DNA from 4 places in the Aneurinibacillus sp. XH2 genome. Region 3 is predicted to be linked to each of the others. Evidence: riboswitches for the same ligand, from Rfam matches in the RefSeq annotation. Region 3 holds a riboswitch; each other region holds the start of a gene.
The links. Region 3 has a riboswitch for cyclic di-GMP ahead of ACH33_RS08040 (hypothetical protein). Riboswitches for the same ligand answer to the same signal wherever they lie in the genome.
Positions count from the first base shown of each region.

Region 1: it holds a riboswitch for cyclic di-GMP, as region 3 does, so the genes downstream of both, ACH33_RS09880 (pyridoxal phosphate-dependent decarboxylase family protein) here and ACH33_RS08040 (hypothetical protein) in region 3, are expected to answer to the same signal.
Region 2: it holds a riboswitch for cyclic di-GMP, as region 3 does, so the genes downstream of both, ACH33_RS18765 (transposase) here and ACH33_RS08040 (hypothetical protein) in region 3, are expected to answer to the same signal.
Region 4: it holds a riboswitch for cyclic di-GMP, as region 3 does, so the genes downstream of both, ACH33_RS16730 (methyl-accepting chemotaxis protein) here and ACH33_RS08040 (hypothetical protein) in region 3, are expected to answer to the same signal.

Region 1 covers NZ_CP014140.1:1,988,660-1,996,731, reverse strand. The annotation lists gene pdxS (pyridoxal 5'-phosphate synthase lyase subunit PdxS) at 216-1,100, shown strand; gene pdxT (pyridoxal 5'-phosphate synthase glutaminase subunit PdxT) at 1,104-1,700, shown strand; gene pdxR (MocR-like pyridoxine biosynthesis transcription factor PdxR) at 1,759-3,246, opposite strand; cyclic di-GMP riboswitch class I at 3,652-3,735, shown strand; gene ACH33_RS09880 (pyridoxal phosphate-dependent decarboxylase family protein) at 3,911-5,566, shown strand; gene ACH33_RS09875 (methyl-accepting chemotaxis protein) at 5,559-7,247, shown strand; gene ACH33_RS09870 (MATE family efflux transporter) at 7,602-8,072, shown strand, end outside.
Region 2 covers NZ_CP014140.1:2,333,915-2,341,986, forward strand. The annotation lists gene ACH33_RS11505 (acyltransferase family protein) at 1-718, shown strand, start outside; gene ACH33_RS11510 (hypothetical protein) at 810-1,022, opposite strand; gene ACH33_RS18765 (transposase) at 1,249-1,416, opposite strand; cyclic di-GMP riboswitch class I at 1,524-1,616, opposite strand; gene ACH33_RS11515 (S-layer homology domain-containing protein) at 1,969-3,033, shown strand; gene ACH33_RS11520 (DUF4855 domain-containing protein) at 3,058-4,776, opposite strand; gene ACH33_RS11525 (copper amine oxidase N-terminal domain-containing protein) at 5,319-6,356, opposite strand; gene ACH33_RS11530 (Uma2 family endonuclease) at 6,594-6,914, shown strand; gene ACH33_RS11535 (hypothetical protein) at 6,987-7,217, opposite strand; gene ACH33_RS11540 (alpha/beta fold hydrolase) at 7,855-8,072, shown strand, end outside.
Region 3 covers NZ_CP014140.1:1,615,969-1,624,040, reverse strand. The annotation lists gene ACH33_RS08070 (GerAB/ArcD/ProY family transporter) at 1-430, shown strand, start outside; gene ACH33_RS08065 (DMT family transporter) at 519-833, opposite strand; gene ACH33_RS08060 (DMT family transporter) at 850-1,203, opposite strand; gene ACH33_RS08055 (TetR/AcrR family transcriptional regulator) at 1,236-1,811, opposite strand; partial or broken gene ACH33_RS08050 (metallothiol transferase FosB) at 1,922-2,083, opposite strand; gene ACH33_RS20070 (hypothetical protein) at 2,105-2,437, shown strand; gene ACH33_RS08045 (glycosyltransferase family 2 protein) at 2,525-3,871, shown strand; gene ACH33_RS08040 (hypothetical protein) at 4,130-4,444, opposite strand; cyclic di-GMP riboswitch class I at 4,453-4,537, opposite strand; gene ACH33_RS08035 (beta-ketoacyl synthase N-terminal-like domain-containing protein) at 4,939-6,135, shown strand; gene ACH33_RS08030 (sensor histidine kinase) at 6,167-7,348, shown strand; gene ACH33_RS08025 (hypothetical protein) at 7,525-7,758, opposite strand.
Region 4 covers NZ_CP014140.1:3,370,702-3,378,773, forward strand. The annotation lists gene clpB (ATP-dependent chaperone ClpB) at 1-1,556, opposite strand, end outside; gene ACH33_RS19545 (hypothetical protein) at 1,764-1,916, shown strand; gene ACH33_RS16720 (Hsp20/alpha crystallin family protein) at 2,065-2,493, opposite strand; gene ACH33_RS16725 (YitT family protein) at 2,807-3,649, shown strand; gene ACH33_RS16730 (methyl-accepting chemotaxis protein) at 4,514-6,280, opposite strand; cyclic di-GMP riboswitch class I at 6,605-6,692, opposite strand; gene ACH33_RS16735 (DUF3986 family protein) at 7,374-7,652, opposite strand.

The DNA.
Region 1 (8,072 bases), 370 kb from region 3:
AAACAGGTTCATGATAAGTTTATTTTTTACGATTTTTCGGTTAAGTATCAATTTTTTAGGAAAGTGTTATACACTTTGGTTGACTGTTATATACACATGCGCGCTACAATCAATTTGTGAAAAAGAGATATACATAACACTCTATATAGAAAGTTAAGTGTTATATAAAGCATTATGACAATTATAATTTTAAGAAAAAGGCAGGAGGAATTAGTATGGCACAACAAGGAACAGAACGCGTAAAACGCGGAATGGCAGAAATGCAAAAAGGCGGCGTAATTATGGACGTCGTAAATGCTGAACAGGCGCGCATCGCGGAAGCTGCTGGCGCGGTTGCGGTTATGGCGCTTGAACGCGTACCGGCGGATATTCGAGCAGCAGGCGGTGTAGCGCGCATGGCAGATCCGACAATCATAGAAGAAGTTATGAACGCTGTTTCCATTCCGGTGATGGCGAAAGCGCGCATTGGTCACTTCGTGGAAGCAAAGGTGCTAGAAGCGTTGGGCGTAGACTACATCGACGAATCCGAAGTGTTAACTCCGGCAGATGAAGTGTTCCATATTAACAAGCGCGAATTCACCGTTCCATTCGTTTGCGGAGCACGTGATCTCGGGGAAGCGCTACGCCGTATCGGCGAAGGTGCATCCATGATCCGAACAAAAGGTGAGCCTGGCACAGGCAACATCGTGGAAGCGGTTCGTCACCAGCGTATGATGCAGAGCCAAATTCGCAAAGTAGCGAGCATGTCAGAGGATGAACTGATGGCGGAAGCAAAAGCGCTCGGTGCGCCGTATGAACTGTTAAAGCAAGTACATGATACAGGCAAATTACCGGTCGTAAACTTTGCTGCAGGTGGCGTATCCACGCCGGCGGATGCGGCCCTTATGATGCATCTTGGTTCCGATGGAGTATTCGTAGGTTCCGGTATCTTTAAATCCGAAAATCCGGAAAAATTTGCGCGCGCGATCGTCGAGGCGACAACACACTACGAAGATTACGAATTAATCGGCCATCTGTCCAAAGGTTTGGGCAACCCAATGAAAGGGATTGATGTAGCGTCCCTGCTTGAAAACGAGCGGATGGCTGTACGGGGCTGGTAAGCGATGAAGATCGGAGTACTGGCGTTGCAGGGAGCGGTCGCTGAACACATTCGCCTGCTTGAGCAGGCGGGTGCGGAAGCGATCGCCGTCAAAAGAGTAGAACAACTAGCAGAACTGGACGGCTTGGTCATTCCGGGCGGCGAAAGCACAGCCATTGGCAAATTGATGAAAAAGTACGGATTTGACGTAGCGCTTAAAGAATTTTCTGCACAGAAAAAGCCTTTGTTCGGCACATGCGCCGGAATGATTATTCTCGCCGGAGAAATTGAAGGGCAGGACTGGACACACCTTGGACTGATGGATATAAAAGTGGCACGCAACGCGTTCGGACGCCAGCGCGAAAGTTTTGAAACCGATCTTCCGGTGGCAGGTATTGCCGAAGATTTCCGCGCTGTGTTTATCCGTGCTCCGCTTATCCGCGAAGTAGGGGAAGAAGTCGACATCTTGGCGCGATATAAAGACGAAATCGTCGCCGCCCGCCAAGGGCATTTGCTCTGTGCTTCTTTTCATCCCGAACTTACAGATGACAAACGTATGCACGCTTATTTCTTAGAAATGGTCAGGGAGTACCGGACACAGGAAGCGGCCGTTGCCCAATAAATTAAAATTGCTTAAGACGGCAAGCGAAAACGCTGGAAGCGGCGGGCGCTTGCCGTTTTTATACAACAGGCGTTTTTCTGTAAGTGACCGTCGCCTCAATAAACGCCCCAGTCGCCCGGCACAATTCTTTAACGCCCTCTGCAAGCAATGGTTCATTCATAAACGAAAAACTGAGTCTTAGGAAATGGTGTTTCGACTCAATCGGATAGCAGGCCGCTCCGGGGAGAAATGTAAGCTGATAGTTGCTGGCATACATAAGAAAGTCTTCCGTATCCACATGCGGAGGAAGCGAAAGCCATAAATTTACTCCGCCTCTGGGTGTAAGCCAGCTAATCCCTTCCGGCATATGCTTCGCCAGCAATTCAATCATCATATCGCGGCGAAGTTGCAGAGCAATGCGCAATTTTTTAACATGGTTGCGCATCCGTTCCGAATAAAGCAGCGGGAGCACCGCTTTTTGCGTCAATAGCGGGCTGCCAAGATCCATATTGCCTTTAGCTGCGACCAATCTATGAAAAATTGTGCCAGAAGCGACCAGCACGCCAATCCGGCAACCGGGAGCGAGTATTTTACTAAGGCCTTTCAAATAAATCACATGGCCGAGCGGGTCCATGCTTTTTAGCGAAGACGGGGGCTTATTCTCATAATAAATTTCGCTCCACGGATCATCCTCTAGGATGATGCTCTGTGTCTCATAGGCAATGTCAAGCAACTGGCGTCGTCGCTCGATACTCATCACCGTTCCGGTTGGATTATGAAAGGTTGGCATCGTATAAATAAGCTTTGGCTTGTATTTCTCACATAGCGCCGCCAGCATATCTACTCGCATTCCATCCTTATCTACAGGCACGGGAAGAATGGTAGCCCCGCGCCAGCGGAATACATCAATCGCCGCAGGGTAGGTAGGCGCCTCGGTAATGACGATATCCCCTGGGCCGACAAACGTCCGAGCCACGAGATCAATGCCCTGTTGTGTTCCATTCGTAATTAAAATTTCTTCCGGTGTTACTTGAATTTGCTTATCCCGTAAATAAACAGTTAGTTCTTGACGCAGCGGCAAGTCACCCTGAACGTCGCTGTACGTGGAAAGAATTCTCGGCTCCTCAGCAAGAATGCGCTGAATTTCTTTTTCCAAGTACCGGTTTGGCAAAAGCCCAGGGTCAATCGTAGAAGAAAAAAATTCATAGCGGGCCGATACCTGGTGATAGCGTGAAAACTGCGCTCGTGGCAAATAGTCGGGAACCGACAGTTGCCAATCAAACGGCGACTCTTTTTTTGGCAGCTCTTTTTTCGGCGTTGTATCCGCCGCTTTTGTCCGTACAAATGTGCCTTTTCCTTGAATACGTATAATATATCCATCTTCTTCAAGCGCATCATACGCTTGAACGACTGTCATGAAACTTACATGAATCTGTTTAGCCAGCGCACGGACAGAAGGGAGACGTGTGCCTTCTTCCAACAACTCCGACTGGATACGGTCCACAATCGCTTGATAAATTTGCTTGGCCAACGGAACAGGAAGCTGCCGGTTCACTTTTATTTGCATAACGGATAACTCCTTATTAAGTGTTATATAAAGATATACTGTTATATAAGCATAACATAATCATCAGTTTTATAGAAAGTGCTCCTTCGTTCAATATTTATAGCCTTTCCATCGTAATCAAAGCAGCCATTCCCATCCACGGAATGGCTTTATTGTTATGTGAGTAAATAATAAAAGGTTATGAATAAAAAATGTATGGATGTTATCTTTTTTATTTTTTCTGTTCTCCGTTTTGATAAGCCGCGATGAACTTAGGAAATCTCCCGAAATAACTAGTACTTTTATGAGCTTCTCTTCATATTCACAAGATACGGTTTAATATTTTTAATAATACAAAAACAGGAAAGATGGTTGATTTATAAAGTTATATTAGTAAAATAATCCTGGTAGAACCAACCTATTCTAATCTGAAAAAGGCAAATCTATCGAAAGGTAGAGACGTAAAGCCAAGGGTCTAAGGTTGCAAAACTATGACAGCCGGTTGCCAAAATTGTAGCGCACATAAGTGTCGTTCGTAAAAGCATTCTATCATCTTGTCAAAGGTTTACAAATCGGGTGTACTGCATATTGGCACAGGCTATTCCAAAGAATATGGATGGCCTTTTTCTTTTAGTATTAAAAAAATAAGAAAATCAAGCAAAGGGAATGGGGGATAAACATGAAGATGAAAGACATACAAGCTTTGTTTCCAAGCGAAGATGGAAACAAAGAACGTCGGCAGGTGCTACTTCAATTCATGCAAAACATTGTGGAGGGGCTTGATCGCCTGAAAGACCCACAACGCGCAACACTAGGATCGATGCAGGAGAGGACAGGAGAGTTTTACAAGGATATTATAGACTGCGCGCAGGTTCCAGAGCGCGGAATAGCATTGGATAAAGTCGTTGAAGAACTTCTCGGGTTAGCCAAAGGACATCCGTATCATACAAGAAATTTCGTAAGTAATGTATTGCCTATGGCAAGTATTCCAGGTATTCTGGGCTCTTTACTTACTACATTGTTAAATGGCAACAATTTATGGGATGTATACGGACCGGCTGGCGCGGAGGCAGAAGTAAAAGTCATCGCCATGATGTCCAAACTGGCGGGTTATGACGCTACAAAATCATGGGGATACACGACATGGGGCGGGCAAGGAGCCGTATTCTCAGGGCTGCGCCTCGCTATCGCCAAGCAATTCCCGGATGCTAAAGAAAAGGGCGTGCCTGGCAATTTGTACTGCTTTGCTTCAGAAAACGCGCATTATAGCCTTTTTAAATCCATGGAGGCGACCGGCATCGGCAGTAACCATTTGATTACGGTCAAAGCCGATCCGCTAACGCACGCTATGAATACAGATGATTTGCGCGAAAAAATGGAACGTGTTATTCAGCAGGGAGGTATCCCCATATACATCGTCGCCACGACAGGGGCCACGGATTCATTCGGAATTGACGATATAAAAGCGATTAAAGAAACAGCCGATGCAATTACGAATCGATACGGGCTCCATCCGGCGCATATCCACGCCGATTCGGCGCTAGGCGGATTCTATTGCCTGTTTAACGACTACGATTTTGCGCGCAATCCGCTTCAACTCGAACAGCCTTTGTGCGAGAACTTACTGCAAATCCGCGAAAAAATGCAGCATTTACATCTGGCTGACAGTCTCTGCTTCGATTTTCAAAAGCTCGGACAAACGCCGTATCTTACGAGCCTGTTCCTTGTGAAAAACGGAAAAGATATTGGGCTGCTTGATTTGCATGAGTTCGAAACACCATATGTGGGCAACCGGGGCTATGGCAGTTATCACACAAGCTACACGCTGGAATGCTCGCGTATGGCCAGTTCGATCGCGATATACGCGGCACTGTTGGCGTTCGGCGTGGATGGCTACCGCCAAATCCTTGCCAATTATGTGCGGGTGAATATGGCGTTCCGCGACAGGCTATTGGCCCGTTTTTCGAATGTGGCTGTTACAAATGAGAATAATCCTGGACCGATTACGACTTTCCGGTTTTATCCAGAACAGGCGGAGTGGCACAAAGAAAGAGCAGGGAAACTTACAGGCAAGCAGATTAAACAGAACAACGAATGGAACTACCCAATATTTGAAGAATTAGGCAAACACCGTGAGCACGTGTTTTTCGGCGATACAACAAGGCAATGCTTAGTCGATGCATCCGATGTTTCAGAACGTGTACCTGTTTACGCTGCTAAGTTTTTTTCGATTTCTCCTTATACAACGGTAGAAACGTTGGACGAAATTGTTGAATTTTTGGCGAAACGTGTGGCATGCGTAGACACAATGCGAAATGCGAGGGAAAAGACCTATGTTTAAAACAAAAAGCTCCCTCGGTAAAAAAATTACCGCCTATTTTGCAGGTTGCATTCTCGTATTATCTATCATCTTCAGCTTTGTTTCTTATGAGCTTTCCATGTGGATTGTTAATCAATACGTTTTGCCCCAGTTCGAGAACACGCTGCAAACCAATATCCGGGAACTTGAGCGGAATTTGGACAAGACGCTGGCTACTCGTTCGGACGCAGGCTCAGACTCGGCCTATGCTAGCCTGCTGGCTTTCTTAAATGAACAAAAACAGGACATGGGTGCCGAATATGTGTATGTGCTCGGAAAAAAAGATAAAGCCTATATCGTTGCGCTGAGCGGAGCCGCTGAAAAACGAAACGCGGACTACACGTTCACCGCAGGGATGGAAAGAGCGTTTGACAACCCGGGAACCGTGCAGTTTAGCGAGGTATACGAGGACAGCTATGGTGTACATAAATCGGTCTTCACCCGTCTTGCGGGAACGGATATGATCATCGGCATTGATATGAACGCAGAGTTTGTCAAGAAGTTGAATCGCTACATTATTGGTATTAGCATCTTGCTTACACTGGCACTTATCGTTTTCGGTTTTGCCGCTGGCTATTCGATAGCGAGAAAAATCATAAAACCGATACAGCTCCTCGTCCAACATACACAAAAAGTGGCAGCTGGCGATTTGCGCGATGAAATAAAAATTGCAAACAACGATGAACTTGGGCAGCTTGCGACCAGCTTTAACCATATGAGCCAGCAGCTTAAAGATATGATTTCACAATTGTCGGCTACATCAAACCATGTGGTGGATTCATCCGAGACCTTATCCGCCAACGCGCAACTGACAACGGAGATGGCACACCAAATGGTAGCGGCGACTGAAGAAATTGTATCTGGCAACCAAACAGTGTCGCAAGCTGCGGAAGAGAACGCACAAGCTATGGGAGAAATCGCCTCGGGCATCCAGCACATTAGCGAATCAGCTGTTGCTGTTGCCGAACAATCCGTCAAAGCGGCACAGGAAGCGAATGACGGTAACGATCGGATTCAAAAAGCCGTATTGCAAATGGATTCGATTTCCGCTTCACTTTCCCATTCGACGGTACTTGTAAAGCAAACAAACGAGCGCACAAACCAAATTGGCCATGTAGTGGAATTGATTACGAGCATAGCCGATCAAATTAATCTACTCGCGCTTAATGCAGCGATTGAGGCGGCCCGCGCTGGAGAATATGGCCGCGGATTCGCGGTAGTAGCGGACGAAGTGCGCAAGCTTGCCGAACAATCGGCCGCTTCTGCAAGCAAAATTGCAGGCTCATTGCATGCCATTTGCGAAGATTCGATTAAATCAGTGGAAGCGATGAATCAGATGGCGGCGGAAGTACAGGCCGGAACAGAGGTCGTAAATGAAGCTGGTCAAGCGTTTGAAAATATTCTCAGTCTCATCGACGATATTTCACAAAAAATCCAGGCGGTTTCCGCTGTAACACAACAGGTATCCGCAAGTGCTCAGCAAGTATCTGCATCGGCGGAAGAAACGGTACAGATCGCCTCGGAATCCCTTGAGAATACAAGAAAAATAGCAGCTAGCTCCCAGGAGCAGTTAGCGTCAATGGAAGAGAGCGCAAATGCTATCAAAGAACTGCAAGCACGGGCCCATTCATTGCAAAGCAAGCTCGGCAACTTCAAAATTTAGCAGGAGGAAGAAGAAGGTGTCCCAGAGGTGATGGGGCACCCTTTTTTCCTGCTTTAGAAATGATCCCTTGATAAATAGAAAGCCTATTATTCCTATGTAAATATTTCTAAAAAATAAAATAAATAGTATATATAGAAAGTATTGATTAAATGCATTGTAATGGTTATAATGAAATCGCTTGATCTAAAAAGGAATGGGAAAGTACATAAGTAAAAAAGTAAGGAAAGGGCATATTTCGTTTTATGCTCTTTTTTCGTGCGTAAAAGGTTTTGATTTACAGTATTTGTTATTGTGTGATATTGTATCATTGTTTATTTTGCGACATTCCAAAAAATAAACATAGGAGAAAAAAAGATGAGAGAAACATATTCTGTAAGGGAAAAAACGCGGCAGCTTCTGGTGATTCTGCTTCCAATTTTAATTACACAATTATCACTATATGCGATGAATTTTTTTGACACAGTCATGTCTGGCCACGCCAGCCCAAATGATCTGGCGGGCGTTGCAATTGGTTCCAGTATCTGGATGCCGGTCTATACAGGCTTAAGCGGAATTATGCTGGCCATAACACCGATTATCGCTCAATTAGCCGGGGCCAGAAGTACAGAGCGCATGCCGTTCACAGTCATACAGGGGGCTTACTTGGCACTCGCGTTGTCTATTGTTGTTTTCATTGCCGGTTCGTTTACGCTCAGGCCCATCCTTGACATGATGGAACTGGAGCCTACCGTGCGCGATATCGCTTATCATTATCTGATAGCTATTGGCTTTGGCATCGCGCCGCTGTTCATATCTATGGTGTTTCGCTGTTTTATTGATGCCCTT
Region 2 (8,072 bases), 720 kb from region 3:
TGTTTTGACCGGTCAAACCGCAGGGCACCTGTACTTTATTTTTATGCTTTGCCAGTATTATGTATTCGCTTATCTTTTCCGCCGCTTAATTATGAAGAAAAACATTCTGTTGGTTATCACCCTTTTCTTTGTCATACAATATATGTATATTCATATAATTGCACATGGCTGGTTTGGTCTAGGTATACGTCATTTTTTACCGACTTGGATTTTTACATTGTATTTAGGACACTTACTGTACTGGTATCGTAAACCGATGTTTATGTTTATGGAAAAGCATAAAATTGTTCTTATTGGATTATTGGTTCTATCCGGATTTACTATGTACTTTTTCGTTATGTCATCTAAACTATATACAGCTAACCATCTAATATTTGTCTTAGCAACATTTGCGCTGCTCGTCTCCAGCGCGGCGATATTGCATTATATTGTGGATGCGTTGCACCTGCGCTTTCAGAAAGGTTTAACATTCTATATCTATTTACTACATCCAGCATTTATTATATACGCTAACAAGTTTATGGAAACGAACTTTACCATTGAATGGATTTTTCATCACAAAGCTATATCCGCGCTGTATATGCTGAGCATCTATGCAGTTACATTCGCTGTGTCGGCGATTTGTGCCCAATTGGTAAACCGCGGTTTCAGCTGGCTGACAAGCCAAAAACAAAAAAAAGCCACAAATGCAATTGGTGCGAGGAAACTTGATGGATAGACGATGCGCCACAAAACAAATCCTCCTGGAAAATTGCAGGAGGATTTGTTTTGTCGTACATTCTACACCCAAAGCAGGGCATTCGCCGTTTTTAATGAAATCTAATTTGCATCCCGTCTTCTATCCCATCGTCTATTTCGTAATGGTTTTCTGTTAAATATTCCTGAAACATTGTGTGCAACTGCCGTTCAATGAGACGATTGTTCTCCACCATTAATGCCTGCACAGCTTCTTTCATTTCTTCGATCGTAAAAGCGGCGGAAAGCCGTTCCGCGATTTGCTTGTTCGTAAGTCCAATGGCCACGGCTATCACCTCCGTTTTTACTGTACCCGAATCACATAAGAACCATCCGTGTTTTTATTAATACGTAGTATTTTAATACTTTAAACAACAGAAAATAAAAAGTTCTCCCCCTTGAGAGAACTTTTTATCATATAAGCAAAAAATAATGAATAGAACTAAAAATTCAGATAATACCATTGGAGTCCATTTTTTCAAAAAGCCAAAAGACAACGTGCGTGTTTATCCGCTATTTATTTTGCGCCAGTGAATATTTTCCTTCCTTAAATTCGCGAACCCAGCGATAAATGATGCGGGAGTTTAAGCGATGTCTACGCGCGACTATACTTAAACTTTCTACCTCTAAAGCCTCTTTCACTACTTGATGTTTGAATTGGATAGAATATTGTCGTTTCATCTTTCGTCTCCTTTTTGTGTTTTTTTGAAAAGAAAATAAAAAAGGGCTCTTTCGTGCGCGAAACAGCCGTGGTTATATGCCTATTCATTTATTTATAACCCCAGCTTTTCGGCAACCCGGCTGCCATGGTTTATGCCAGCATAAACGGTAGGCCCGTGGCTTTGCGTCCCCACTTTTCAGTGGGTTTGCCATTATCGAAGCATGCATTTATATAACTTTACAGTCATTTATTACTATAACAAATTTATCAGTATTTGTCGATTATCATAGCTATAATGTTAAAAAAAATTAATATTATAGGCCTTATAGTCCAAAGTATGCATAAAAAAGATAGAATTGCAAGGAGAGGAAATGAATATTTTCTCTCATATTTTTTTTCATCCACACATATGACATAATTGCTCTTTGCAAAACATGTTTTGGTGTAGGGCCAAATATAAGGTAAAATATATAGAAAGTGGAGGAAAATAAGGTTGAAACAAACATTGGAATATATGAAGAGCCTAATATATGAATGCAACATATTTAGTACATAGAAAGGGAGAAGAGAAGATGACAACGCAAACAAACAAGATAAAGCTAAAAACCACCGCACTTATTCTCGCAGCTGGTATCATGGCTGCTTCCGCGCCTCCGGCCTACGCGCTGGACGCATCTGGTATATTTACCGACGTGCCGCGCGACCATTGGGCCTGGAAAAATGGAACCCTTCCCTGGGCGGCACAGGCCGGAATACTGAATGAAAAGCAGACCGAAACCTTTAATCCCGGCGAAGTGATTACAGAAGCTGAGTTTCTTACGATGATGATGCGCCTATTCCCTGACACGCGGGACAAGCTGGGAACAGGAACAACAGAGGAAGTATACGCGCTCGCGCGTGAATATAATCTTCCGGCAGCAGGCATAAACGATCCGGCCAAACGCGCTGACGCGCTGACACGTATCCAAGTTGCGCGCCTTTTCTCCGCTGCCGGCGGCCACCATTACGATGACGAAGGCGCTATCGCTTACATGTATGAGCACGGCATTACGAAAGGCATGGATGGTGAATCAACCATCGCAGGATACGGAAGTTCCCAAAAAGTCAGCCGAGTGGAAGCGGTTCAATTTCTAAAAATGGCCCACGACACTGGCATCGCATCCACCATGCAAAAAATGCCGGAACAACCGTCTTACAATCCTGCTGTCACCCGTTTCATTAGCAGCAGCCCTGAAACAGTAGTCGCAAACTTGCACAAAGCACAAAATGCTATCCTTCCCAAGCGGGGCCAAATTCGAGATTACAATGCGATCAATTTCTGGGCAAAACGTTTATATGAAACGTTTCAAAAAATAGAAGTGACGCATGACGGGACATTGCGCATCTACCTGCCTTCCCTTTCGGAACATCAAACGCTTATTTATCATGTTGCTTCAGACAAATGGTACAGCGGAGAAATTGCCGGAAATGCCCGGTCAAACGTACCTGCTTATCTGGAATTTCCAGCAAGCGCCGATTGGAGCGTTATGCTTATGGCCAAAGATCAAGGTACGATTGTCGGGGATATGTACTATGACACAGCTTCACAAACAATTGAAATCAACAACATTGTGATCCAAAAACACGTAAAAAAATAAGAGGGCCCATCGCCCTCTTTCTTTTTATTCTTCTTGTGACGGTGATAAAAGGTAGGCAAGTAGCTTTTCTTTCACATAGCCAAGTTTTTGTGAATTCCCATCATGGAAAAAGGCATCGATCGCTCCTTCCCCATCGTATACAAACACGCTTGGGTGTTCCGCACCCACAAGGCGACCTAGGTCAAGATACTCGTTTAATGCTCGCACGTATTTCGGATCCTCAAGCAGCTTCCAGTTCCACTCCAGCATCGTACCGGCTCCTGTTTGCCGAGCAATCGTATTTGTCTCTCCTAGCATATCCATGCCTGTGAAATTGTCTTTGCTGAAGTAATGGTTCGGCTGCATCCAGGCGAAGTCAAATCCGAGCGTTCTCCATTGTTCGGCACCTGCTGCCTGGAAATATGGCGCCCAATAAAATTTATATCCCTTCTTGCGCACGATTGTGCCGATTTCTTTCACAAACTCACGGTCTGAATCAGGAACGATTTCATTCGTCCAATAAAAGCCCACAAGCCGCAGCGCTTGTGGATTTTTTGCGTTCCACTGAGCAATGATCCGATCCATATACCCTTCCACCAGCGCGGTGCGCTGCACCGGATGCACCGTTCCTATCGGGTTCGGCAAACCGATGATAACATTTGTACGGTATGTAGAATCTTCCATATAAGCACGCGCTTTCAACGTTGCCTTCTCCAGCAAATCTACCTCTTTGCCAGGCGCGAAAATTTCTTCTACATACTTAGTAAGCGTCTCAGATGGATTCCCTTTCGTCGTATCGAACGTTTCAAAGCTATAGCCACGCTGTTCCTTGCCGACTGGACGAATAATAAACGTGTCAAAGAGCCAGTGCGGTTTTCCGTGCCATTCGACCACCATGCGCTTAAATAAATCACCGACTTTTGTATGTTTGGCTTCGGTCATAAAAATCGTGTTGCCAACATATCCGTTCGCCTCCGTTTTGCGGGCAGGATATGAGGCTTTGGCAGGCTGAACCTGCCCATCCTTGGCATGCAACCACACAAAACGGCCGTTTTGTTCAATTTTGTACCAGCGACCCGCGTTCGCATACGCAATTGTTTCATAAGGCACGTTGTCCAATGTGCCTATCGGCTTCCAGAATGTATCTGGATACGGGTACAATTGTACGGGAGAGGTGACGTTGATCTTGCGTACACCGATGACTTCGGTCACATAATCTGCCGATGCATATAGCCAGCCTGGCCCCGCATCCGTGCGGATTTGGTACCAGCCTCCGTTTTGCTTAAGCACCTGAATCCGCTGTGGATGAATATACATAAGCCGCTTGGAACGGGCATCCGGCTGCTGATAAACGGATAGCGGATGATGAAGGAACATATATTTGCGGTTAGGGGTCTGATCCTCTCCTGTTTTTACCGGAAGAACTCGGACATACAGCTTGTCGGATTGCTTTACCCATACATCTCGTTTCTCATAGTGAATTTTGAACCATTGCCCCTGTTGTTCAAGAACCGGCTCCGGCATTTCATGCTGCGGGATTTGTCCAGCTGCCTGCACATCCTGCGGCGCGTTATAATACGGAGTCGGTTCCAGAAAGTACAGTTCACCGGACGGCCCGGATGCGTCAGCAGCCTGAATTTGCGTCGCGAAAGCGAGCCAAGCGAGCAACATACAGGTCACTCCTGCCAGAATTGTACTTCGTATTCGGACAACCATTTTTCTTTTTCTCCCCTTGTCTGTATAATCTTTTGCCCTTTTTATCATACCTCTGCTTCTCCATTTTATCCACACTTTTCCACAATATTTCTTCTTGTACTTGTATCCGCTTCATATGTAAAGAAATGATTTTTCCCGCACCGCGCCGGTAAAAACAGCGCTCGCAAAACATCTGGGGATTCAGAAGCCTACGATCGCTTTTCCGCTTTTGTTGTCAGAGGACGGATCTATAAAGACAAGACGGATATTGCCCGATTGGTCCTTCTATTATTCATGCTAGCAAAGTAGACCCGCATAATTTAACACTTAACGCTCGAAATACCGCCTTTGAAATTGAATAACATATATTCCTATTAACGCAACTTTCTCAAAAGGTTATTTGAGTACAAAAATAATACAATATTATAGATAGATTACTTATTGTTTCGTATATGCATATATATAGCAACACAAAAGGGGGCCCCATCACTTTTAGGACACCCTCATTTTTTCTTTGAAAACTGTTCTTGACCATCTCAAGCTGTCGAGTATGTTCTTATCATAACAGACAAGAATTCTTCATATGCTTCCTTAATTTTAAAGAGAGAATTCTAGTTCATGTTCATGATGATAGTATCAGCCTTACCCATTGGTGGGAGACTAAGAGTCATGACAGGACCATAATAAGCGATCACTTCATTTCCCGTTTTCAATTGATCAGGAGATAGTACTTTTCCGTCTTTAGATACCACATTCGTTTCAGAAGTGATATTCAATACAACATCATTTGCAATGTTTTGATCTGACTCTCCGTCTATATGTACCTGAATGCTATCTTTACTTGGCCGTACTTCCTTAATTGTACCAGAAACCTTTCCTGTCTGATTTAATACAACAATACGCTTGGCATGCCCTTGAGGTGGAAGACTCTTGGTTAATCTTGAGTCATAAAATGCCTGGACTTTCGCATTTGCTTTTATATCCTCTGGTTTCAATATCTTCGAAGTTAAACCGTCAATAATTTCGGTTTTTTCATCGACATGTAATGCAATCGAGTTATACCCATTTTTCGTATTTGCTTTTCCCATAACATAAAGCAAGGTATTACCATGGTTACCATCGTTTACTTCTGTTACAATTCCGGCTGTTTCTTGTATATGATTTGCTATTTCTCCGGATTCTGAAATGGTAATATTGCCTGTTTCATCTATCACTACATTTAGTTTTAAAACTTCTTCTACAAAACGTAACGGTACGTATGTTTTTCCATTTTTTAATTCAGGTGCTTTTCCAAGCTTTATCAGCATCTTTGCAAAGTTGTATTGATCTTCTCCAATTTTTAAGAAGAACCAACCATGTGCTTTAGATAATTCAATTTTTTGACTTTCATTATTCCACGTCACTTTATATCCCAATGCTTCCGCGACAGGACGCAACGGTATCATAAGTTCGTCCCCAGAAGTATAAATAGAGCGATCCTGTAATGGTTGACCATTTACAATCATCATGTATTTTAGTCCATTTCCAGAATAATCTTGAGCGATGTTCATATTCGATATTGCATGTGGATTTTCCGCTTGTGCAAATGCAGCCCCTGCTCCTCCTAACAATAAACAACCGGTCAGGCATAGTCCGAGTGTTCGTTTCATTATCTTATCCTCCTGTTTTCTCTATAGATGTAGATTGTTTCAATTATATAAACGGTAGCCTCCCCATTTAAGTATGCAATTTCATATCGTAATAACACTTTTATCCTATCAGCCAAGAAGACCCCCTCTTGTAAACGTAGGAAAAGTGGGGGATGAATCGGCTTCGAACAAGGACAGGATTCTCGTCCGACATTTGCTATACTTACCTTATACAGATGGCTCATTGAAAATTGAAATGTGGTGCAACCTGACATGACCATTGTATGCAATCCGGAAAAGCTGGACGAGAGAGGATGCAAAGAAACACCCGATTTGATTGTTGAGATTCTTTCACAAGCTACAGCTAAATATGACAAATGGCTGAAGTACAAGTTATATGAGCATGCAGGCGTACGGGAATACTGGATTGTTGCCCCCGCGAATGAAACACTTGATGTATTCATACTGAACGATAACGGAAAATACGAACTGGCTGGCTCATTCGGAAAAGAGGATGAAGTCAAAGTCGGCATTTTTGAGGAATTCACCATCCATCTGGACGTTATCTTCCGCGATTGAGATACCTCTAATTTTTGGGATATAAAAAGAGGGGGGACTTCAAGGAGTCCACCCCTTTTTATTGTTGAAACACTACAACAAGCTTCGCAAACGTTGTTTTTGCTCCTTAGAAATCTCTCCATTTTCTAGAGCAAACACCATCATTTCACAAAGCACATCTATCGGCACCTCTGGGCTGCGTGGAGAAATCCCCCCATTTCTGCTTCGATACGCCCACTTAACCGAGCGATCCTCTTCATTCCAGGTCGCTTTTCCAATCCGCAACTCTCCGTTTTGATATGGCTTACGAAATTCTGGAATCATCCTTACCACCCTTTCACATTTCTCTAATAATAGAAACGTTTGAGAAAGGTATTTTGAGCCACTTTTTAAAAATTATTTTTCTCTCTTATTATTTATCATGTTAAAATAAGGAAAAAACAAAAATAAAGCTGTTCTCATTTAGGAACAGCTTGTTTACATTCTGACGATTATAGGACATAGCAAAGCAAAAGAAGCTCACGCTTTTGCTACTATTAGATATTAACACTGAATTCTACTAAAGTCTTTTCTCCCCTGCTATTTCAATGTAACTACAATTTTCCTTCTTTCGTGTTCCTTACAGATGCATTTACACGACTCTTTTCAATTTTAATGAACAACGCAAAAAATAAGAAAAATAAAGTTCAGTAAATCTTATTTTATCTAAACGGAAATCAGTTTTAGTTAGTTGCAGAAAATAAAATAAGTACGTGGTCAGACAAAAACCCCGACCTTGTGATATTATCCCCTTGTGGTTGACAGTGTAAAAAAGCCCTGTTAAACACGATGTTAATCTTAGCATTCTTCCTTATTCAACTGATCGGGCAGCATCAGTTTAAAAAACGGATCGGTCATTCACCCTTTTAAGTCCAAATGAATAACGTGTTTCTGACGAGATTTACTAATTGGGGGAATCGGCGTGGGATACTATGTTAGAGTAGAACCAGACGTAAAAATTTATGTAGAAGATGTTAACCCAAGAGGTGGGAAGCCAATCTTATTTATACATGGTTGGCCAGCAAATCATAAACTGTTTGAATATCAGTTTAATATATTTCCCGCAATGGGATATCGGTGTATCGGAGTGGACATCAGAGGGTTCGGTAAATCAGATAAACCTTGGGGAGACTACTCGTA
Region 3 (8,072 bases):
TGTTTATCTCCATATTACGTTAAGCTGTTTTGTTTATTTTAGCCCAGATGAAATTACGCAGTTTTTATGGCCCACGCTTACACTTGTCAAGCCGATCGAGTTTCCATTTCTCGAACGAATGGAAATTATCTTTGTAGCATTTTACATTTTTCTTTTTTCAACCTCGTCCATTCCCTACCTTTTTTTTGTTACGGATACCTTTTCTCAGTTGTGTAATAAAAAAGACTGGCAGCTGCCGTACCTTTTGTTGCCGCTCTTTGTGGTTGTTTTCTTCTTCTTCAAACCATCCTATAAAGTGCTTGAACTATGGAAAGAGTGGTGGGGGTGGATAAGTTATTTCACCGCCTATGCGTTCCCGGTTATCTTTCTTTTTTATGTTAAAGGTTATACACATTGGAAAAGGAGGAAAATCGATGATAAAGCAGGCTAAATTCATCCTAGCATGCCTTGACATGCGAGGATCAGCTTAATGACCCTATCTTTAGTCTAAAGAAAAAAGAGAGGGCCAATTAAGAAGTTCATGAAATGAATTTTAGTCCAATTGCCGCCATAAGAACCATACTAATAAACAAAACCCGACGCCATTCTTTTGATTCCCCATATATAAACATACCGACAAGCGCGCTTCCTACCGTGCCAATCCCAGTCCAAACGGCATACGCCGTTCCCATGGAGATCGTTTTCATCGCCTGAGAAAGAAAGAAAAAGCTCAAACAAAATCCCCCAACCAGTATGGCAATTGACTGCCAATTTTTTTGTTTATTTACTTTATTTATTCCTGTTACGCCGACCACTTCGAAAGAGCCGGCTAGGATAAGATAGATCCAACCCATTATCCTCTGTCTCCTTTCATTTCCCTTCCGCTTCAGCTCCAACGTTATCTTCCGATTCTTTCGTAACAACCTTCAGCCCAATTACGCCTATCAATAATAATAAAATAAGCAACACTTTCACCCATTGAAACGGTTCGCCAAACACAAGCATCTCCATGATTACGGTTCCAGCCGTTCCGATTCCTGTAAAAACGGCGTATACGGTGCCAACCGGCAGTCTGCTTGAGGAGCGAATCAACAAATCAAAACTAACGTAAATAGCTATTATCGTCCCAACCCATGTCCAAAAATTATAAGCATGCTTGAGTCCGATAACCCATGCGACTTCAAAAAAGCCGGCAATCAATACCAATATCCAGTTTCGGTTCATTCCATTGCCTCTCCTGTGTTTTTCTTTATTATTCATATAGATAATCCGCGCCAATACAAATACCAGGAAGCATGTAACCTTCTTATGAATCGTTCCGTTCCGCCATATAACATTTCCACGAGGAGCCCGTCAAGCAAACCCATGAACGCGACAGCGGCCCGCTCCGCACCGACAGAACGAATCTCGCCTTCCTCTATCGCTTTTTCAAACACCGGAATAAGAAGACCTTCGAGTTTATCCAGATAAATGTAAACATCGTGCATGACTTCATCGTACAAGTGGGTTGGCGGAAAAAATGTGATGCGTAGCAAAAATTTCGTTCTGTCATCATGCTCATACCGTGCTTTATACTGGCTCAAAAAGTTATACAAACGCTCGTGTAAAGGAATGTTTGCATGACGCGCAAAAAAATGAGTTACAAACTCCGCTTCATCACTAATAACATCCTCGATCACCTTTAGAAAAAGATCGTCTTTTCCTTTAAAATGTGCATAGATCGATGGCTTTTTTATCCCCACCTCATCAGCAATATGTGCAAGGGAAGCCCCTTCATACCCATGTCTGGCAAAATGAGCGAGAGCGACCTTTTTTATGCGATGGATCGTCATCTCCCGTTCACCTCCCTAACGTTCGTTAGTTCATTTTTACACAGATTTTCTAGAAAGTCAACGGACAGAGAATAAAACGTTCTTGTTCCATACTACCGCTGTTCTATCTTTTACAAACCAAAAAATTCCATATGATGCTTTTCACTTCTGTAATAAGATAATCGGTCATTCAAGTTACCTGTGTGAAATTCGAATTTATGTCCATCAGGGTCTGTAAAATAAACGGAACGTTTGTCTTTTTCATCTCTGTCTCTACCCGGAAGAATATTGACGAATACCTCCCAACTAGAATTTTGAATCATTTAGTTTTTCCCTTTTTAATAGTTACGCTAAATCACTCAAAATTCCTGCTTATTAGTGAAATGGCTACGTTCATTCTGCTCCGCTTCTATACAAATCCAAGTACAAAAGCAGCTCGTAAATCAGCACTAATGACCACCACAATCACAAGCGCTTTCTTCTTCGCTGTATATCTCGGTGCTGTAGGCCGCCCCATCTTCCTTAGCGGTTCTGCTGAGCCACAAGTTATGAAAGATAAGGAGTGGGTTTTCTTTTTCAATATAAAGTGGTATGATTATGTATGTTCGCCTTTCTTATGGTTGTTTGATCGTACTTACATCATATAAGAAAATGGCGAATTTTTGTTTTTTCTGATTGAGAATGATTCAACAAGTTCATTAGATAAAAAATAAAGTTTTCCTACAAGAGGTACTATGCATCCAGACATTCATTCTAATACAAATACTAAAACAATAAAAAAAATTTACATTCCTGTAAGTACAAAATTTTGGCTAAGTCATTTTATCGCTTTTTTGTGGATGTGCTTTTCCATTTATATTTCCATGCCTTGGTTAAAGGATTTATCAAGTATTATTTCTTTTCCTTTCGCTCTGCTCATTATTATAGGAATTTCATATATTCCAGGATATATGAATGCTTTTCTTGTTGCAAGCTTAGTCTTTGATCGACAGCCGCCGTTCAAGAATGAGTTTTCCACCGATTCTGTAACCGTTCTAATAGCTGCTTATAATGAAGAAGAAAAAATATTTAATACATTAAGATATCTTTCAAAGCAAGATTATAAAGGTAAAATAACTACGATGATTATTGATAACGGTTCAACTGATAATACTGTTTCCGAAATACTAAAAGCAAAACAGGAACTAGACTTGGATATTGCAATTTTTCACGAAGAGCATCCTGGAAAGTTTCATGCTTTAAACAAAGGACTACAATATGTTACGACTCCATATGTAATTACACTAGATGCAGATACATTATTGCATCCATCCGCTATTCGTTATATCGTAGCCAGAATAAAAAGTAGTTCAGAAGAGATATGTGCAGTGGCAGGCTCTATTCTTGTTAAAAATAGTCGAGATAATATATGGACAAAGATACAGGAATGGGATTATTTTTTAGGAATTGCTTCTATTAAACGGCTTCAGGGTTTATATCAGGGAACACTTGTTGCACAAGGAGCCTATAGCATATACAAAACTTCATGCCTCAAAGAAATCGGGGGATGGCCTAATGCAATCGGTGAGGACATTGTCTTAACATGGAGACTTTTACAAAAAGGGGGGAAAATTTATTTTGAACCATTAGCAGTAGCTTTTACAGAAGTACCTACCAGTTTGAAACACTTTGTTCGTCAACGCTCTCGTTGGGCTAGAGGAATGATTGAAGGGCTAAAGGAAATTAAACCCTGGGAACAACCCCAGCTATATACAAAATACTTAACCTTTATTAATTTGATTATGCCTTATTTGGACTTTGCATACACATTCTTTTGGATTCCTGGCCTTGTTCTTGCATGGTTCGGTTACTATTGGATTGTTGGACCTATGACATTACTCGTTTTACCTCTCACTTTAATAAGCTATAGTTTCCTTTATTTCTTTCAAAAAAAATATGTTTTTACCTCCTTACATTTAAAAGTTCGTAAAAACTTTCTCGGTTTTCTTTTATTTGTTCTTTTTTATCAAATGATTATGTCACCCGTTTCAACATATGGATATATACAAGAAGTGTTCAAACTACAAAGGATATGGAAATAGCAGCTGCATTTCTACAAAAGCACCCAGGACTGAAAGTTTCGCTCTAGATGATAACCGTCTTTATGTGACGGGAAAAAATGAATCATGTAGAAAAAAGATAGCTGTAGCTGATACCGATGGTTATAGAGCAAAGCCTCGCCACCCAAATGGGCAGCGGGGCATTATTATTTTTGCTGCACTCTTCCTCTAAATACCCCGACAATGTTTTAACATGACACTACAGAGAAATCTAATTCCAATGGTAGGCATTCTAACATTTTATCTCAAACTATTTTCGTCTATCATACGCTTAATTCTCTCTTTTGCTTCTTCAATATCCAATTCAACACTACTAATGATATCTAACCAATGTTCCTTCTGTTTTTTCATCGTAAAAAATATGGTTGGTTTTTCATGTTTAAGAATAGTGATTAGTTCTATTATTGGTAATGTTTCCCCAATCGCTTTCTCTCTAAGCAGACCTTTAAAAAAACTAGTAAAGATATAATAATGCTGTGACTCATCATGGTGTTTCTCTAGAAGTTTATAAAAATCCACTATCGCATCAACAACTCGATACATTTTTCTTCTCATATATTCCTCCTGGCAACTGGCTGGCATATCTTAAAGATAGAAGCCCCTATAGTTTTGCGTCCTTATCTTTCAATAAGTTTACCTTTTTCAGCAGGAATATATTATCACTAAAAACAAAGCGATAATAGGTATAAAGACATGCAAAAATTGCACCTATCTGACACGGCCCCTTCGTTTATCTTCTGATACTATCATCATACTCCCCCTATTTCAAAACAGCGCCCATCCAATCAAAAATCAGGCCATTTATCCCCGGATTAATTTAATCAAAGATATAACAGCACCATATACCCCCTAAAGCATTGAGCGGTTAACTCAAAATAGTTTTATGTCTACTTCGTAACATTTATAAACATAGACCATCCTATGCAAATATGTACTCAAGGGGACAAATGGTGAGTGATAAATGGGGTTCCAAATTATCGTTTACTGATCTTATTTTCTTAGATAAAATTTATGTATATTTTATTTAAATTCCAAAGGAGGAATAATATGTGAAAGGGGAGAAAGTCGTTATCACAGGATATGGAATCAAAGTTCCAGGTGGATATAATGTAAATCACTTTGCCGATACTCTTTTAACGGGAAAAAGCGCTCTAGACCTTTACATAGGAGAAGGAACGGAAGGAAAAAATATCGCATTCGGGGTTGTACATGATAGATTAGCAGAAATACAGAATAAAAAGTATAGAAGATACCCTAGGATCAGTCTTCTGGCTATGTCAGCCGCAAAGGAAGCGCTACAAATGACAGGAAATATCCATTTAGATCAATATAAAACAGGAATTTTCCTCGGAACGGCTTTAGGGGGAACCCTAGGATACGATGAGATTGTCGTTCTTGCCCAACAGAATAATCTGAAAGATATGCCTGTCAGTGGATGTGGGATCGTCCATTATCATAGCTTAGCTTCTTCAATAGCAGAGTTTCTAGGGGTAAATGGAGTTACGAGAACCGTAGCCACAGGATGCGCAGCAAGCATTGATGCCATCCAGGATGCCATTATGTATTTGCGTTCTGGCGAGTTAGACATCTGCATCGTAGGGGGGGCCGATGCGCCTATTTCTAAAACAGTGATATATGCCTTCGGAAAAATAAGATGTTTATCACAAGACAAAGAGCTACATATGATGGGCGTTCCATTTTCAAAAAAGAGCGGAGGATTTGTCATCGCTGAAGGAGCAAGCGTATTAGTGCTTGAAAGAGAATCGAGCGCTCTGAAAAGGGGAACAAAGATTTTAGGTGTCATTGACGAGGTCAGTACATCAAACGATGGAAAAGGAATATTTTTTTCAGACAGCGAAGGGAAACATTTGCTTCGTGATTTAGAAAAGGTAACTAAACATAGAAAGCCTACATATGTCAATAGCCAGGCACTTGGAATGAAAGAAAACGATAGGATTGAAGCTATCAACCATATGCAGTTGTTTGGTAAAGATGTTCCCATTACTTCTATAAAAAGTATAACCGGTCATACGTTTGGAGCAAGTGCAGGAGCACAAATGATTTCTTCTCTTATTGGAATGGAACGGAATTTCATTCCTAGTACAGTGAATGCGGTTCGAGAGGATTATCCGGAACTGTCTATTGTATATGATACCATTCAAACGGAAGTTGACAGTTTTGTTGTTACTTCTCATGGATACGGTGGAAATAATGCTGCTATTTTCATCTCTAAATACCCATTTTAAAAAATTCATACTTACTGAGGAAGGAAAACGAATGATTGAAACACATAAGGATAAAGAAAAATTGTTGTATTTAATTATCGAAAAAGTTCCAAACATGATCGAAGCGCATATTCAAAATATGCTACAAAAAACAGAAAACTTCCATAAAGTTATTGAAGACCTTGAAGCCTATAGAACTTCTTTATATTCAATATATACTACTGTGGCGAGAATATTATTTAAAGAGAATGAGGAATATATAGAAGCGCTACAACAGCTGGAGAAAACAGGCTATGAAGTAGGGCTTTATTTTGGAGAAGTAAAAGAAATGAATCGAGAAACATTCCTCCAGCTAACACATAGTATTCGAATACATTCTTTTGATTATGTTTGTTCTTTAATTAATGTTCATCTCTCCAAGCCAGAAGAACGCTCTTTTCTGATCTCTAGGCTTTTTGAAATTCTAAATGCGAGATTTAACAGTTGTGTCAACGGCTTCCTTTCTGCAAAAGATAAACAAATCCATTATTTGCATAATCAAAAACTATCAATTATGGGGCAAATGGCAGCGGGCATGGCTCATGAAATCAGAAATCCGCTTTGCAGTATTAAAGGTTTTCAACAACTGATGAAACGAATGGTCCTTAATAAAACAGCAAATACAAATAATTTTTTGAATTACATCGATATTTGCATTAACGAAATTACAAAAATCGAAAACCTGGTGTATGATTTCCTTTTGTTAGCGCGTAAAGGAGACAGTAGAAAAAGAAGCTGGGAAAAAGTAAATATCAATCAAATTTTCCAAAAAATTCATGCGTTAGCTGCATGCTTTGCATTAGAAAAGAACGTTACTCTTCATTTATCTCTGCCATCAACTACTCTTTTCACCTATGGAATCTCTTCATATATCGAACAAATCATGCTTAACATTATCAAAAACAGTATCTCTGCGCTACATCCTGGAGGACTCTTACTCATCAATTTGTATCCTTCGATAGACAGCAAAGAAGCGATTTTAACTTTTGTCGATAATGGAATAGGGATTCCGGAAAATCACATAAATAAAATTTTTGAGCCCTTTTTTACAACGAAAGAAGACGGAACGGGATTAGGTTTGTCCATATGTAAAAGGTTAGTTGAGGAAATGCGAGGAAGTATTCTGATACAGTCAAAAGAAAAAGAGGGAACAACTGTCGAGATTCGTTTGCCCTTAGTTCCCCATGTCATGTAGATCCTTATTAATATCTTCAACTAACACATAATTCTTTTCACCTATTTATAAGCAACATTAATTTACATAACTTTAACTTGTATATATTTTTTAACCAAATATAACAAAAGCATCCTGTTCCAAATTGGAATAGGATGCTTATGGAATAGAATTAAAATTTATTCTTTTTATCCAAATTAATCACTGAAATTTTCAAACAGAAACTTTAACTCTTTACTATCATAAATCTCTCCATTACTAATGAATTTTTCAACTTCTACTGTACCATCTTCCATAAACTCTATTTCCCACCGTTGACCTGGAACGGCTACCTCAACCATAATTGCTTCATTCCTCACTTTACCTAACTTATAGAATATATGATTTTCCTCTAATTTATTAAGAAAACGAATCAACTCTTTTAGATCCAACAAGCCTTCCCCCCATCTTAAGTATAAATTCTTACTCTTCTACTTCGTTCGTTGTTGAAGTGATGTTTTCAAACATTTTTCTTTTCGTTCCTTTTTAAGCAACAACTAAAAAAAAATAGGCAGCACCTATTTTTTTAATGGTTACTTATATATATATCAGGAAAATATTGTGTAGTAAATACTTTTCCTGGTATAGTGTGATTTAACATAAAGTAGCGAAAAATTCCTTTTCTCTATAGGTGGGAGATGAATCGCTTCTGCTTTTTTATCTATAAAAAGTATCTTTCATATAAAAGGAGCATTCCTGTAATGAA
Region 4 (8,072 bases), 1.8 Mb from region 3:
CTCAACCTCTTTTCTGCTTCCGGAAGCTTGCCGTACTTAAGTTCAGCGGCTTTATTCAAATCGTATTCACGTTCCGCCCGCGCGATCGCCTGATGAATTTGTTCGATTTCTTCACGCAGCTTCCGAATGTTCCCCAGCGCCTGCTTTTCGCTTTCCCACTGTGCTTTCATCGCCGCCAGCCGTTCACGGCGCTCGGTCAGTTCTTTCCGCAATTGTTCCAGCCGCTCCTGACTCGCCGGATCTGTTTCTTTTTTCAACGCAGCTTCTTCAATTTCCAACTGCATCACGCGTCGCGCCACTTCATCAAGCTCGGCCGGCATGGAATCAATTTCGGTGCGAATCATGGCGCACGCTTCGTCCACAAGATCGATCGCTTTATCCGGCAAGAACCGATCCATAATATAGCGATGCGATAACACGGCCGCCGTAACCAACGCATTGTCGTGAATTTTGACACCATGAAACACTTCAAATCGCTCTTTAAGACCGCGCAAAATCGAAATCGTATCCTCTACCGTCGGTTCATCCGCTATCACTGTCTGAAAACGACGTTCGAGCGCCGCATCTTTCTCAATATATTTACGGTATTCATCAAGCGTTGTGGCACCAATACAGTGCAGTTCGCCGCGGGCTAGCATCGGCTTCAGCAGATTGCCCGCATCCATCGCACCTTCCGTCCGACCCGCACCAACAATCGTATGAATCTCGTCGATGAAGAGCAGGATTTTGCCTTCGCTCCGCTTAATTTCTTGCAACACGGCTTTCAGCCGTTCTTCAAATTCACCCCTGTATTTGGCACCGGCGATGAGCGCGCCCATATCAAGCGCAAAAATTCGTTTATCGCGCAATCCTTCCGGCACGTCCCCGCGCACAATTCTGTGGGCCAGCCCCTCAACGATAGCCGTTTTCCCTACTCCCGGCTCCCCGATAAGAACGGGATTGTTTTTCGTCTTACGGGACAGTATCCGGATAACATGACGAATTTCCGCATCGCGGCCAATGACCGGATCCAACTTATTGCGGCGGGCCGCTTCTACCAAATCATATCCATACTTCTCAAGCGCTTCATATGTGGTTTCCGGTGTCGCACTTGTGACGCGCTGTCCCCCTCTTACTTCATGCAAAACGGCAAGAAATGCTTCACGAGTAACAGCATGAGCAGCAAAAATATTGTGCAACGTTGTTTTCTTCGCTTCCTCCAAAATGCCAAGAAACAAATGCTCAACCGACACATATTCATCATGCATCGCTTTCGCTTCATCTTCCGCTTTCAATAAAATACTGTTGACCGCAGGACTTATATAAATTTTGCCCGCTTCTCGCCCTGGACCAGATACGCGAGGCTTTTGTGAGATTCTTTTTTCCACTTCTCGCGTTATCGTTTCGCAAGGGATATTCATTCTGTTCAGCAAGCGCGGCAACAGTCCTTCATGCTGCGTCAACAAAGCAAGCAGCAAGTGTTCCGTTTCCACTTCAGGATTCCCGTACCGAAGCGCCTTCGTTTCCGCCTGTTGAATCGCTTCCAGCGATTTCTGGGTGAAACGGTTCATATCCATAGATGTGTGCGCCTCCTTCTTCCTTTCATTTTTTCTGATTGACATAATAAAATCATAACACTTCTATTATAGCCTGTTTTTCGTTCCGGCTTAATCAAGCCAAAATATAAAAACCTAATTTTGAAAGCCAGCAGTGCGACGGAGTAAAACAGAATTTCTTCTCACATACTATTTCTATAGGTGCAAGAATTACAGGAGGAGATTAGTATGGATCAGGAAAAGATAGGAACTCCGACAACGCTCAGAGAGCTGGAGGAAAAGCACAAAAAGCAGAAGCAGGCACCCAGTACACCAGAACGCAATCAAAAGTTGGAAGATATAGGAAAGAGAAAGGAGGAACATGTGCAAGATGAACCTTGATCCCGATACATATAGACGTATATTGTCGCTAAATCGGAGCTTAGGACAAAAAAATCCCTGCTAACAAGCGGGGATTCATTATTATCTGTATGAGAAGCATTGCGTCTGCATATGAAACGCTTAGAGCGCTTTCGTGTTTCGCTTATCTTTAATGGAATTCTACGTCAATTCTCTTGTTATTGTGCTGCTTTACTTTCGGCATCCGTATCTCAAGCACCCCGTTTCTGTACGTCGCTTTTACCCCTTCAGCCGAAACACGAGCAGGCAACGTCACCAAACGATGAAAACGTCCAATAAACCGTTCTTGCCTGTGCATTTGCTCTTCTTTCGTTTCATGAACTCTGTTAACACTTCCGCTGATCGAAAGTACATTATTTTCGACATCAATATTAATGTCTTCTTTTCTCTCTAATCCGGGAATATCACAAGATGCTACAATTTCGTTCTCAGTCTCATGTATGTCGATCCGAGGGACGCCAAAATCCTTATCAGCCGGAAAACCGGTTGCAAAGAACTGATCGAGCTCTCTTCTTAAATTTTCAAGGTGACGAAATGGCTCGTAAGGAATTAGGGCCATGCTCGTTGCCTCCTATCGCTTATTTTTATACAAAAATATATTTTCCCCCTCCATTATTTTTTATGCATTTGATGATTCATTGGCTCCACATTAAAACATATTTGTATTTATGTGGAGCAGGAAACTTTATCGATCAAAAATCTGCATACATCATTTCCTGCGAGTCCAGCATAATTTTAATAAGGTGAAGCAGCACCTGGCTGCTGTTTACATTTTCTTGAGAATAGTGTTATACTTTCAAACGTATTTTCCTGCATCAATAGGGGTTAGGAGCGTGGAAACAACCATGGCTACAACACTCTATCGTAGAATCATGTCCTTGAATCCTAAAGTAATTTTGGGATTGGAATACGTAGAAATACTCATTGGTTCAACGATTGTTGCTTTAGCTTTTACTCTGTTTTTATTGCCAAATGAAATTGCCGCCGGCGGAATTAGCGGCCTTAGCACCATTTTTTACGGATTATTTGGCTGGAAGCCATCTTATGTTCAATGGGCATTCAATCTTCCCTTATTCTTCTTAGGAACCCTTTTGCTCGGAAAAGAATTCAGTTTAAAAACCCTTGTGGGAACAACGTTTTTACCTTTTGTCGTTTATTTGACGGAAGGAATAAAACCAGCGACCACCGATCCGCTTTTAGGAGCGCTGTTTGGCGGATTGGGTGTGGGCTTAGGGCTTGGCATCGTATTTCGCGGAAAAGGCTCCACTGGCGGAACGGCGCTTGTCGGCCATATTATTCACAAATTCACCAATCTATCACTGGGAATTTGCATGGTGATTATTGATGGTCTGATTGTTGTTACATCTGCTTTCGTGTTTAGCTTTGAGCAGGCGCTTTACGCTTTAATCAGCATCTATTTAACCGGAAAGATCATTGATATTGTACAATTAGGCTTAAGCTATACAAAAATGGCCATCATTATCTCGGATAAAGATGAAGAAATTCGTCACGTAATTTTAAATGAAATCGATAGAGGGGTTACGAAAATAACCGGCATAGGCGGCTACACGAATGAAAAACGTCCGGTTTTACTATGCGTACTTGAACAAAGCGAACTGTCAAAATTAAAGCAGCTAGTTAAAAACGCCGATCCTTCTGCGTTCGTTATTATATCCAATTCTATAGAAGTATTGGGCGAAGGATTCAAGCGCTAATCCACTCCTCTTATCATTTCTAATTTTGTTATTCGAAGGTTGAAAAGTTACTAACCATTAAAAAAGGGGCTGTCCTAAAAATAATGGGCCAACCCCTTTCATATTTACGAATTCATGTGACTAAACGCCCCTTCATTCATTGAGGGGATAAAAATCGCTTGGCTCAAAATCCCGGTATAGGATGGTAAGAAGAAACATAATATCATTTATCTATCCTCTCACCATAAAATCGACATCGAAATATCAACTACAGCCAAAAAAAAAGAGTATGCTCCATTTCTACTCTTTACTTTTTATCATTTTATATCCTAACCATGTTATAACAAATGTAGCCACCATCAAAACAGTAAAAACTATCAAGAATATGCCATCGAAAGTTTCCGTATTCATGGATCGTTCCTCCTTAATCAAATCAATCTCCTATTTATTTTAATTCAAAATTTCGATATCTTTATGAGACTTTTATGAATAATTATTGAAATATGTTGAGGTTCACGGTTAGTGATAGCAAACAAAAAGTCCGAGCACGCCGGGTTTCATGGTTTGTGTTTGCTATTCATTTTTTAGTGACTTAGACGCTCCAAATAAAACCGCCACTCCAGAAACAAGACAAACAGCAAGTAAAACTATATATCCCATGTTCACATTCTCCTTATACTAGATAATCATTTTCATATTAACATAGTATTAATAATGCTTTTGTGAATAATTATTGAACGATCCAAAAATCCCCGCCAAACATTTAATAATTTGGCGGGGATGCTGGTATGGGATCATCTGAGCCATTTACTTACCTGTTTTCTCTTCATTCTGACATTTCGTTTGGCAGCTTGCTTGAATTCTAAAAGAAACTGTAAAATTCAATTATAATTTGAATTTATCTACAGACAATTGCAATTCCTGCGCAAGATTTCTAAGAGTAATAGTGAAACTTGACAATTCATCTATTAGAGAGGATTGTTTTTCAATAGCTGATGCGATATTTTCTGAACCAACGGCTACTTCTTTGGCTACCCCAGCCATTTCCTGTATAGAAGCCGTTACCTGTTCTGCTCCTGCAGATAATTGCTGGGAAGCTGCTGACACTTCCTGGATTTGATTGTTCACATGTTGGAAGGCTATTCTAATACTCTCTAAAGATTTGCCCGCCTCATTGATAACCGCCATTCCAGACTCAACTTCCTCCGCTTCTTTCTGCATACCAGATATAACTTTACGAGTATGCTCCTGCATTTGCTTAATAAACCCAGTAATCCCCTCTGCCGATTTTTTCGATTGTTCAGCAAGTTTCCTTACTTCATCTGCTACAACCGCAAAACCTTTTCCATGTTCTCCAGCACGCGCTGCCTCAATAGCCGCATTTAAGGATAATAAATTTGTTTGTTCTGTAATCTCCGTAATTACATCTGTAATTCTCTCAATTTCCTTAGAATGGTCCTCTAGTTTTTTAACCAACGAAGTCGTATCATCAACTGATTTGCTAATAGATTGCATCTGTTGAATTGCCTTGGATAGCGCTTCATTTCCATTTTCCACTTCTTTCACCGAGCTTTCAGATGTTTCCGCCACTCTAGAGGATGAATCAGCAATACGTTCAATTCCTATGGCTGTTTCCTCCATCGTACTTGCCACCTCTTCCGCTGTTTGAGAAGAGGCTTCTGCTCCTTGGTTCAGCCCCTCAACAGTGATAGCAATTTGCTTGCTGGCTTCATCTGTTTGTTCCATATTTTTTATTAGTTGTTCCGATAAAGCAATAACATGCATACTGGCGTCATTTACTTTTTTGATAATGCCTTTTAGGCCTGTTACCATTTCATTAATCGCATTAGCAAGTTCTCCTATCTCGTCTTGAGACTTTGTATCAATCGTCTTTACCGTTAAGTCTCCTTCACTTATCTTTTTCGCTATACTACTAACATACAAAATAAGTTTGATTTTTTTATTAAATAACCATATAAATACACCCATACAAATTAGTGAAAATAAAGCAATACCTCCGGCTATAACCCCTTTTATAAGAGGAAGAGAGCCATAAAATTCTTCTGGATATACAGCAATACCAAGTGTCCATCCCCAAGGTTTGTAATACTCTACATAACTCATTTGTGGTCGTTCTTTAGCCTCGTCTTGATTTTTCCACGTATAGGTTAATAACCGTTCGTTAGGATCGCTATTTTTACCAGCTTTCACAAGATCTTGTATCAAATAAGAACCATCTTCAAGCTTGAAATCCTTTTGATTTTGTCCTTCATATCCTAGCGGGTGCATAACTGCAATGTAATTGTCATCATAAGCCCACATATAGCCTTCTTTTTTATAGATAAAATGCGATTTACTTAAATCCCGCTTTTTCTTATCTTCTAACAACGGACCGTTGATATAATCCTTTGCTCTGTTTTGGGCTTCTTCCAATGTAAGATGGCCATTTTTAACTTCTTCATCCATTACCTGAATTATCGTGATTGCACCATCAACAATTTGATGTAAATGCTCAATACCTGCTTTCTCAAGTTCGCTTTTTGCAGAGTAATAAGTAACAACACCTACCAGAGAGCTTGAAATCATGATTGAAATGGTTACTGCTATTATTAATTTCCATCTTATACTAAAAATAATTTTCCTTTTTATCATAGTAATATCCTCCTTTTATAAAGACTGTTTTACCTTCCTTATATTTGCGTATCGAGCGATATATTGTCTTACTATTTAATTGATGTTTCCTAGCTACCAAACTGAACGTATATCTGTCTATTCCTTCACTAATTACTATGTACTGAATGCTAAATCTCACTCCCTTTCATTATGACTCTATATTGATAAACAAACTACATAAATACGATACGAAAGCTAGGCTTATCGCTACTTATGTAAAAAACAGAAAAGGCCATACCGCTCCCTAAGATTACCGAATGCGGAATAGCCTTTTTTTAAATTCATCAAACTTTTTAAAAAGATTTCGGTAACCCGGCTGTCATCATTCACATTGAACCTTAGACCCGTGGCTTTGCGTCCTTATCTTTCGATAAGTTTGCCTTTATCGTTAAATTAAGTTTTGCAGTTAATTAGCACTTATATCTCTTATATTATAGTCATAAAGTTCCATTACTTCAATACTGTAATAACATAAATTATATCTAATTATTCATATTGTTTTATTAATAAAATAAAATTTAAAAAAAAGGGGGGGCAAAACACTATTTTCTAAACGTTTGGTCAACTATAAAAAAAAGAAAGCCCTTGAAAAATCAAGGAGTTTGACGTTTGCTACTATCTGCATTCCAAGCAATACCCGTAAATTTCAAATTTAGAGAACAGATGAAATGCGGGTGAAACGTAGTTTATGAGCCTGCGAAAATCCTTGATTTTAAAGCTATTTAACATAACACGCAAGAAGTCCCCTTCCTTCACGCCTCCGGCGTAGGTGGGGGATGAATCGCGTGTTATGTTAAAAGTAAAAATGAAACAAATTTATTTTTAAAAATAAAAAGCAGTAGGCTGATCAGCTTACTGCTATAGTAACATGTAAAGGGGAATTCTAATTGTTCCTTCTTCTTTTAGAAACGTATCAGATGGAACCAAAAGTGTAAAATTATTCTCCAATAAAAAACCGATGATTCCTTAATGTAGGAAAAATCAATTTTTTAATTCCACAAATTGCATTGTCATATATTTCCTGTATTTTTCTGCCGGGACCCCTATTTACAAGGATACATATCTACAAAATTCAAATAATTTGGTTTTTTAACAGCCACTCTTTTAATTTTATACTCCCCTCTTCGTAGCTTATATCCTTTTGAATGATAGAAAAAGCATAGTAACCAAAAGGATCAATTTTAGGAGAATTAGTTAAACTTTTATTCACCAATATACTATTTTCTTCAAAATTTATATAAACATCCCAAATATCTGCATCTTTCTTTTTAAAAGCTATAACTTCTATGTCATAATTTTCATCTTGATATCCAATATGTAAATGGATATTATGGTCATATTGATCAGACAATATTACCACTCGCCTCTCCTAAAATATCACATGATGTTCCTTCATATCTGGTGCTACATGATAATGTAAAACATAAGGTCCCCCGGCCTTTATTGGATAATAATCTAGTCTAAATATTGGTTGACCGGTTTTTTTAACTCTTACCTGTATAATCCTCCCACCACCTCCTGGACCATCTATAGTATATTCATTAGCAGCATCTAAAGCTTTTTGAACATAGGGCTTAGCAACGTTCTATGCTTGTTCAGCCGCTTATTTACCTACTTTTTCTAATAATACTCTTAAAGCGTTTGCTACTACTGGAGCAACTGCGGCTCGAACCTCATTGTTATCTTTTTGTTTATCTTCTAATTCTCTCTCTAATTGCTGAAAAACTGGGTCCTCAACCAGAAATGTAAATTCTTCTTCAAATGACTTAAT